Regions from separate parts of the Peribacillus sp. NPDC097895 genome, predicted to be linked through region 2. Evidence: riboswitches for the same ligand, from Rfam matches in the RefSeq annotation. Region 2 holds a riboswitch; each other region holds the start of a gene.
What was found. Region 2 has a riboswitch for S-adenosylmethionine ahead of ACQKMH_RS00515 (methionine ABC transporter ATP-binding protein). Riboswitches for the same ligand answer to the same signal wherever they lie in the genome.
Positions count from the first base shown of each region.

Region 1: linked by a shared signal. The riboswitch ahead of mmuP (S-methylmethionine permease) and the one ahead of ACQKMH_RS00515 (methionine ABC transporter ATP-binding protein) in region 2 are both predicted to bind S-adenosylmethionine.
Region 3: linked by a shared signal. The riboswitch ahead of ACQKMH_RS14395 (methionine ABC transporter ATP-binding protein) and the one ahead of ACQKMH_RS00515 (methionine ABC transporter ATP-binding protein) in region 2 are both predicted to bind S-adenosylmethionine.

Region 1 covers NZ_JBNNSH010000001.1:1,713,268-1,716,548, reverse strand. The annotation lists gene mmuM (homocysteine S-methyltransferase) at 1-260, opposite strand, end outside; gene mmuP (S-methylmethionine permease) at 250-1,644, opposite strand; SAM riboswitch class I at 1,728-1,830, opposite strand; gene ACQKMH_RS08285 (flavin reductase family protein) at 2,069-2,677, opposite strand; gene ACQKMH_RS08280 (alpha/beta hydrolase) at 2,698-3,281, opposite strand, start outside.
Region 2 covers NZ_JBNNSH010000001.1:113,991-117,271, forward strand. The annotation lists gene ACQKMH_RS00505 (DUF4440 domain-containing protein) at 1-234, shown strand, start outside; gene ACQKMH_RS00510 (GNAT family N-acetyltransferase) at 329-802, shown strand; SAM riboswitch class I at 965-1,076, shown strand; gene ACQKMH_RS00515 (methionine ABC transporter ATP-binding protein) at 1,339-2,361, shown strand; gene ACQKMH_RS00520 (methionine ABC transporter permease) at 2,375-3,025, shown strand; gene ACQKMH_RS00525 (MetQ/NlpA family ABC transporter substrate-binding protein) at 3,047-3,281, shown strand, end outside.
Region 3 covers NZ_JBNNSH010000002.1:620,741-624,021, forward strand. The annotation lists gene ACQKMH_RS14390 (MBL fold metallo-hydrolase) at 34-858, opposite strand; SAM riboswitch class I at 1,114-1,220, shown strand; gene ACQKMH_RS14395 (methionine ABC transporter ATP-binding protein) at 1,289-2,305, shown strand; gene ACQKMH_RS14400 (methionine ABC transporter permease) at 2,292-2,960, shown strand; gene ACQKMH_RS14405 (MetQ/NlpA family ABC transporter substrate-binding protein) at 3,009-3,281, shown strand, end outside.

The DNA.
Region 1 (3,281 bases), 1.6 Mb from region 2:
TTTTCTTGTATTCCACGGAGGGCGAAACCTTCAACAGTAGCTTGGTAGCTTGCCGTTATCGCACAGTCTGCTCCAGCACGAAAATAGTCAGAGTGAACCTGATAAATCACTTCTGGATTTTCAATTAATACACGCGCGGACCACAGGGGATCATCCAAATCACACCCATGCCTTTCAAGCTCTGTAGCTAGAGCTCCGTCCAAAATCATGACTGAATGATCTCGTAAAATAGCATCAATCGGATTCATTTTATTCTTCATGGCCTACTCCTCTTTTCTTTATAGTTTGTGTTAGATAATAACTTCCAAAGCAAAACAAAATAAATGGAATACCACAATATAGTGCAATTCGTTGTGTAGGATCAAATGCTATTCCTATACAAGAAGCAAGACATAGCATGAAGGAAACGATTGGTACGAGTGGATATAATGGTGTACGATAAGCCAAATCATTTACTGAATTTCCTTCTTTTATATATCGTCTGCGAAATAGAAGCTGTGACGCGCTAATACTCATCCAAACTACAACCACGGCTAGTCCCGAAATGGATACCAGTACTATGTATACAGTATCCGGAGCAATAATACTCGAGAACAGGGCCAAACCACCGCCCAACATACTGAAAATGACCGCATATATCGGAACACCCCGTTTTGTCAATTTTGCAAATATTGGTGATATAGTTTTTTTATCCGCAAGTGACCAAAGCATTCTGGATGAGGCATATAGTCCTGAATTTGCAGCAGACAAAATGGCCGTTAATATAACAAAGTTCATAATATCCGCTGCATATGGCACTCCAATCCGTTCAAGAACTGCTACAAAAGGGCTCTCTAATACGCTTGCATCCGAAATAGGCAATAATGCGGATAATACGACGATGGTTCCTACAAAAAAAATAATTAATCTCCATAATGTCATACGGATTGCCTTTGGTATCGTTTTTTCTGGATTAACCGTTTCTCCAGCTGCAATTCCGATTAATTCAGTTCCAGAAAATGCAAAATTCACCGCAAGCATCGTCATTAGAATGGCAAATGCCCCATTAGGAAATAATCCTGCATGTGTAAAATTGGAAAACAACGGAGCTGATTGCGAATGATTGACGGGGATAAAACCTAGCATTGCCGCAGCTCCTAACATAATAAATATCACAATCGCAAATACCTTTATAGAGGCAAACCAGAATTCGGATTCAGCAAAAAACTTAACAGTCCACGCATTTAAGACAAAAACCAAAATGGCAAATAAAGCGCTCCATATCCAGACATTGATTGAGGGAAACCATCGCTGCATCAACAATCCTGCAGCCGTGAATTCCGAACCCAGTGCGACAGTCCAAGTTAGCCAGTACAACCAGGCTACTGTATATCCTGTCCCTGGTCCTATGTATTTCGCTGCATAGCTATGAAACGCACCTGTCTCGGGCATTTGTACTGCCAGCTCACCTAAAGATAACATGACTAGATAGACCACTAATGCTCCAATCAGATACGAAAGGATTGTACCAAACGGGCCAGCCTGTTGAATCGTATAACCCGAACTTAAGAATAAACCAGTTCCAATCACCCCGCCAAGCGATAGCATTATTATATGACGTGCTTGCATTTCCCTTTGAAAATCATGCTTCCTTTTGTTTTCCATTCCTACTCTCCTCTATCTTGCATCCAGAAAAAACGAAAACGCACTCTAAAAAAGAGTGCGTTACTGACAAATAAAAACGTTCGGTCTTATCTATCAAGGTTTCACCCCCTGGAATTAGCACAGTGTCCTTGAAGACCTGTTGCTGAGGTTTCATAGGGCCAGTCCCTCCACCTCTCTGGATAAGAAATTATTTTTTTATAACTCTATCAACCTATGAAAAAATTGTCAAGTTTTGTTTTGGATAATTCAGACTTCCTTTAAATTCCTACAAGTCTGATTCCCTGGCATAGAAATGAAAGGATTGCTTGTTTTAGCACAGTCGTTCACCATATTTGATTGGTGATAATACTAACCGGGAATATTTTTTTTGTTTTAAGAAAAATGGCGACATCTTAAAAAATGTCACCACTTTCTTTCTTATTCCTTAAGGACGTTCTATTTCAAATAATTCCCCTAGTTTGGTATAAGTATGACCTGCTAATCTTGCTACAGGTTTTAGCCCATTCTGGTCAATTCGGCCATTATGGTAAATATCTTGCTCTATATGATAGCAGACTATTTTTCCTATCAATAAATCACAACCAGGTTTATTCTTGGAACCTGCCAATGGTATCGCATGCTCTAATATACATTCAAAGCGTATCTTCGCTTCTTGCAATCCTGGTACGGATACCTTATCACTAACTGCCGGCGTGAAATTAGTAAGTCCCAATTCACTTTCGTCCGGTGGGAGTTCCTTGGCCGTTCTATTTGCATCAGCAACATTGTTTTCATCTGTGATATGAACAACGAATTCACCCGATTGAATGGCATTTCGGGCTGTATCCTTTGAAACGCCTTCTTTCCGTTGAATAGAAATGGAAATCATCGGAGGATTGGAACTGACGATATTAAAAAAACTGAACGGCGCTATATTGATTGTACCGGTTTCGGATTGTGTCGTAACAAGGGCTATAGGTCTCGGTATTATGCTTCCAGTCAAAAACTTATAATTTTCCCGTTCAGTCAGACTTTCAGGATTAACTGAAATCATCTTCATTCCCTCTTTCATTCTTATAAAAATTTCTGTTGAAACCATGAACCTGCTGCCTCAACCTCTGAACGTGTTAACTGATGACCATAATTTTCCCAGCGAACATCCACTGTAGCACCAGCTTGCAGTAATAGTTGATTGAGTTCTTCCGTTTCTTCTGCCGGGCAAATCGGATCGTTTTTACCTGCAGCAATAAAAACAGGTATATCCGAGAGGGAAGGCAATGCAAGCCCGCGCCTAGGCACCATTGGATGATGAAGTATCGCTCCTTGTAATGCCCCTTCGAAATGGAACATCAAACTTGCCGCTATATTGGCACCATTAGAATAACCTAATGCTACCACTTTGTCACGATCAAAGTCATATTTTCCGGACGCTAAGCCCAAGAATTCATAAAGCTCTTTCGTACGGAAGATCAAATCTTCTTCATCAAAAACCCCTTCAGATAACCGGCGGAAATATCGAGGCATTCCGTTTTCAAGTACATTTCCCCGTACGCTCAATACGGATGAACCCGGTGAAACCATTTCCGCTAACGGCAAGAGATCTGTTTCCGTTCCTCCCGTACCATGTAAAAGCAAAAGTAACGGTGCCTCCGGATTAC
Region 2 (3,281 bases):
TCGGGTAACATATGGTCCAAAAGCGATTTTATGGGGCAAGAGGGAGCAGGAGCGGTGAAAATGAAACTCAGTCATTTTGATATGCATCAATTGTCTGATGATACCGTGTTGACCACGTACCGGATTTTTGATGAAGATAAAGTGGAACATACCTTAAGAAGTTCAATCTGGAAATGTACGAATGGCAGATGGCAAATGTTTTTTCATCAAGGCACAAGAACGAAAGGCGATTGAATCGCCTTATCAAGAGGGGCCCCAATATAGTGTTTCATCAAAAAAAGTGTGAGTTGCCTATTGAATTACTATTTCACTAAAATGATAGAGGTGAATGAAGTTGATCTTTCGTCCCATTGATATTGACAAAGATAAAGATATCATCGTTACATTCAGGAAGGATTCCTTTGTTGTAAGTTTTGGATCGGAAGAAGGCTTTGGGGATGAACATACTTATCTAATTCGAATGAAAGAAAGGGTCCGCAAATTTCCGGATGGACAAGTGATCATTGAAAAGGACCTAAAACCAATTGGGCAAATGGAACTTCAAATTCGGGAGTACGAAGGGAATGAGATTGGCTATGTGAATCTATATTATCTTGTTCCCGAATACCGCAATAAAGGCCTTGGCAAGGAATTGGTTCGCTATGCAGAAAACTTTTTCAGGCAATTTACTGTATCCGAATATCATTTAAGAGTTTCTCCAGATAATCAGAGGGCGATTCAATTATATACAAAATCTGGAATGGTAAAGATAAGGGAAGAAAATGAAAAGTATCCTGTATGGAGAATGAGCAAATTATTATAAAAAATACGGAGCTAGCAGTGAAATAATTTAGATAAACTATATTAATATAATAATTTAATGTTTAAATAACTATACTATGAAAATATTTAGAACGATAAAAATTATGTTGACTTTAGTGAAAATTGAATATATAGTGAAGAACATAATTAAATATAACGTTAATTCTTATCAAGAGATGTGGAGGGACTTGGCCCTATGATACCTCGGCAGCGGGTTTTTACTTTTGTAAAAATACTGTGCTAATTCCAGCGGACGAAAGTTTGAAAGATAAGAAGGAGCTTTTCTTAGATAATTAAATTAAGAGTTTACTCTTTTTTATTTCTAAAGGAGGCCTCTTCTGTCTGATGACGGAAGAGGCCTCTTTTGTTTATTCACAATGAATATGGTTGTCATTTGGGAAAATGGTGCATTAACTCGTGAGTTTGGCTTTCAAAGCACGGGATCATCAAACGAATGTAACCCTATCATTTTGAAACTTTGCAAAGCTCTTCTCTGATAATGAATTTGTAGAAATTAACAACATGGGGGGAGATAGGATGATTGAGTTTCAAAATGTTAAAAAGGTTTATCAAACAAAGAAACAGACTGTTGAAGCTTTGAAAGGAATCAATTTGACAGTAGAAAAGGGAGATATATTCGGTGTAGTCGGTTATAGCGGAGCAGGAAAAAGTACGTTGATTCGGTTAGTCAATCTGCTTGAACATCCTTCAGATGGCCGAGTGATCGTTGGGGGGAAGGAATTAACTTCATTGAACCCGAAGGAATTACGGGCAGAAAAGAAAAAAATCGGGATGATCTTTCAGCATTTCAACTTGCTAAATTCAAAGACCGTTTTTGATAATATCGCCATGCCGCTGGTTTTGTCGGGGACGCCCAGTAAAGAAATCAAAGAGCGGGTAGGCGAGTTGCTGGAGTTCGTTGGCTTATCAAGCAAAGCAAAGAGTTATCCGGAACAATTATCCGGCGGTCAAAAGCAACGGATCGGGATTGCGAGAGCATTGGCTACAAACCCATCGATCCTATTATGTGATGAAGCTACATCGGCATTGGATCCACAAACAACGAGTGCTGTTCTGCAGCTCTTAAAGAAAATTAATAAAGAATACAATATTACCATTCTATTAATCACTCATGAAATGTCTGTAATCAGGGAAATTTGCAATAAGGTTGCGGTCATGGAAGGCGGATGCGTGGTTGAACAAGGTTCGGTTTTCGAAGTTTTTGCGAAGCCGCAAACGGATATAGCAAAAAACTTCGTGAGAACGGTCATACATGACGAGATTCCACAAAGTTTCCTGAAAAGCATAGGGTCCCATATCCCGATTATTTGGAAAATTAACTTTATTGGGACTACTTCAGGCACTCCTTTACTTTCAACCATCTCGAAGAAATATGATGTGCATTTAAGTGTATTATCAGCCAATATTTCTGAAATTCAGGAAACGCCCTTTGGGAATTTGATCATCGAAGTGACAGGGAACAAAAATGAGGTGGACAAGGCTTATCAATATATTAAAGATGAGGGGATTCTCGTCCAGGAGGTGCAGATAAATGGGTAATACGCTTTGGGGAATGGAAATAACGGCCGAGCAGCTGTCGACAGCTTTCGGTGACACACTTTATATGGTAGCCATCTCATTGGTATTTTCCGGATTGATCGGGCTTCCGCTCGGTATCCTGCTTGTCATTACAAGGAACGGTCACATCCTGGAGAATAAATGGATCTTTAATGTATTGAACCCGATCATCAATATATTGCGGTCGGTTCCTTTCATCATCTTGCTTGTCGCACTGATTCCTTTTACTAGAATGATTGTGGGCAGTGCAATAGGAACGAATGCAGCAATTGTTCCACTGATCTTTTATGCAGCTCCTTATATTGCCCGTCTTGTGGAAAACTCCCTTTTGGAAGTGGACAAAGGGATCATCGAGGCAGCTCAGGCAATGGGGGCAACGACATGGCAAATCATATATTGCTTTTTGATACCTGAGGGACTTAGTTCATTGATCCTTACATTTACAACCGCCACGATTGGCCTTGTTGGATCTACAGCCATGGCAGGTGCCGTCGGTGCAGGCGGGGTGGGAGATTTGGCCTTGGCTTACGGTTATCAAAGGTTCGATACGATGACGATGGTCGTCACCGTAGCGGCGCTCGTGATCATCGTTCAATTACTGCAATCCACCGGGAATTTCGTTTCAAAAAAAATCAGAAGAAGATAAAAATTTGAGGAGGCAGGAAAAATGAAGAAAATCTTATTAACAATCATCGTATTGGCATTGGCCGTCGTGGCTGCAGCATGTGGGAGCAAAGAAGGTGCAGCAGGAGGCTCAGATGATGTAAAAACAGTAAAAGTGGGTGTCAGCAGCGGGGATACGAGAACGTGGGAATACATTGTCGACTTAGCGAAAAAGAAAGGCCTGAATATCGAACTGGTCACTTTTAACGATTATATCCAACCGAATCTTGCGTTAAGTG
Region 3 (3,281 bases), on a different contig from region 2:
AAACATGCAGTCGGACAGTTAAACGGATAGCATTCAAATAGTCCCATTCTCCCTCGCACTCAAAACATTTTCGTTTAAAATCGATGTAATGATATGCTCCGAATCCCATTCATGGTCAGATCTCTCGATAAGGGGATAGCGATTCGGTAAAACGACTTGCTGTATTTCATGAACGGTCAGTCCTTGATCATGTAAACGCAAAATTTCACCACGTAGGTTTTCCAAATAATCCAGTTTTTTTCGAAACATTTCCTTTCCTTCGGGAACATGCCCCGCATGACAGCAAAAAACATCCTTAAAGTCATATTGGAGTAATCTTTTTATGGAATCGATGATGACCGGGACTGACTCTTCCCTTAGGACAAGCTTTGTTTTTGGTGTTACGAAAAGATCACCTGAAAAGAGCATGCCATTACTGTGATTCAAAAACACCATATGGTCTTTTGCATGACCAGGAGTAAAAATCGGCTCCCACGTTTGGGTACGGGAATGAATGGTCTTCCCTAGCGGCTCAGCTTTAAATGCGTCTCTCTTCCCCCAAAATTTTTTGCGATATTCAGGATATTCAGCATCCCTCGCACAAACATCGACCGACATCGGATGAATAAATATCGGGACCTGTTTATGTTCCTTTATCCAGGCTGCTCCCCCCGTATGGTCCTCATGATAATGCGTAAGGGCCACTAAATCGAAATCGGCAGTCTCATAGAATGGAATAAGTTCTTCCAACAATATCTGTGCGCCCGTATCAATCAATAGACCATCCGTTACAAAGACATAGACACTCATCCCCGATTTGATCCCACTTGGAGTCCCGTGCACACAAACCACATCATTTACCGTCTTGATTTCTATCATGCATTGCCTCCCCCATCATTGTAAAAATAGTTTATCTTTTTCACATTATTACAATAAATGTATTATCTCTTTACACATTTGACAAGGAAATAATGGAATAATCCACCTGGAAGGAAAGATATGAAAATGGCATCATAACCATTTGGTCAGGCAAAAAAATTATTCTAAAATTACAGAATCGATTGACAATGGATAAATTAACAAATAATATAGATTATATTAAAAAACTTGAAATATTCCAAAATAATAATAATTTACTTATCAAGAGTGACGGAGGGATCAGGCCCTGTGATGTCCGGCAACCGCCCCGATCGGGAACGGTGCCACTTCCTGCAGAATGATTGCATTCTGAAAGATAAGACGAGATATAATTTCGCTGCCTCTTTCAGAATAATGGAGACAGTTTTTTTATGTTTAAGGGGGAAGGTTCATGATTGAAATCCGTTCGGTCCGAAAGGAATACATCTCGAAAAAAAACCGAGTTATCGGAGTGGATAACGTATCTTTGACCATTCAAAAAGGGGAAGTGTACGGAATTGTCGGCTACAGCGGAGCCGGAAAAAGCTCATTACTCCGCTGCTTGAATTTGCTTGAACGTCCGACAGGAGGAAATATCATCATTGACGGGATTGACTTAACCACTTTATCAAGCAAAGAGCTTCGTAAACAACGTCAAAAAATCGGAATGATATTTCAACACTTTTCTTTGGTCAGTTCCAAAACCGTTTTTGAAAATGTTGCTTTCGCGTTGAAGGCTGCACGCCAATCGAAGGCTGCCATCAGGTTACGTGTATTGGAACTTTTGGAGATCGTTGGGCTCAGTGATAAAAAAGATGCCTACCCGGCCCAGCTTAGCGGTGGCCAGAAGCAACGGGTAGGCATCGCACGCGCTCTAGCCAATGACCCTACTGTACTATTATGTGATGAAGCGACTTCAGCCCTGGATCCTACAACGACTAAAGCGATTTTACAGTTATTAAAAAAGATAAGTCGGGAGCTAGGGATCACCATCGTGCTGATTACACATGAAATGGAAGTGGTCAAAGAACTATGCCACCGAGTAGCCGTCATGCAGGATGGCCGCGTAATAGAAGAGGGTTCCGTATATGAGATCTTTTCACAGCCTAAAGAGGAGTTAACGAAGCAATTCATTAGCAGTGTCCTGGATTTCGAACTTCCCTCACATTTGGTTGAAGAGAGTAAAGGAACGATCATCAAAATTCAATTCGAAGGGCAAACCGCCGGTGAATCGATTCTTTCGGATACTCTCCAATCCCATTCAGTAAAGGGTAATATCTTGCACGGTAAGATTGAGTATATTCAGGATATCCCATTTGGGATCTTGATCATTGAATTAATTGGTGAAGCCGAACAAATTCATTCGGCATTGGAATATATAAAGAGTCGTTCCAGCTCTGTGGAGGTGTTAAAACATGTCACTGCTTGAATCCATCGTCAATATTTTACCGGATCTTAATAAAGCCTTTATTGAAACGATTTATATGGTCGGCATTTCCCTTGCGATAGCCCTTCTTATCGGTTTGCCACTTGGCGTGTTACTGTTTACGACGACCAGGAATTTATTTTTTGAAAATATCGTCGTGAATCGATCTCTCGGCTTTGCAGTCAATATAGTCCGTTCAATCCCTTTCATCATTCTCTTGGTGGCTCTTCTTCCTTTAACGGATCTGCTAACTGGATCAACGATTGGGCCAAAAGCGGCATCTGTTTCCCTATCCGTATCCGCGATACCTTTTTTTGCAAGGATCGTTGAATCGGCATTGCGTGAAATAGACAAAGGAGTGATTGAAGCTGCCATTGCCGTGGGTGCCACTCCATGGATGATCATTAAGGATGTACTTCTTCCAGAGGCAAGACCGGGAATCATTCAAGGGCTTACATTAACGACCATTTCACTTATCGGTTACTCAGCAATGGCAGGGACAATCGGCGGAGGGGGAATCGGGGATCTGGCCATCCGGTACGGATATTACCGTTATGACAACACAGTCATGATCACGACAATCGTCGTGTTGATCTGCCTTGTACAAATCATTCAAATGGTCGGTGACAAAGCTTCATACTTAGTGAACAAACGATAGAATCACTCATTTTTTCAATGATTCAATACATTTCAGGAGGAATTTCATTTGAAGAAAATAGCTTCATTATTATCAGTCTGTGCACTCGCTCTTGGCTTGGCAGCTTGCGGAAGCGATGATGCATCACCAAAAACAGAAGACAAAAAAGAATTGAAGATTGGGGCGACTACCGGGCCCTACGCCGACATGGTTAAAGAAGCCATCAAACCAGGTTTGGAAGATCTCGGGTACAAAATAGAAATCGTTGAATTCACCGACTATATCCAGCCGAATAAGTCACTTGGCAACAACTCGATCGATGCCAACCTATTCCAGCATAAA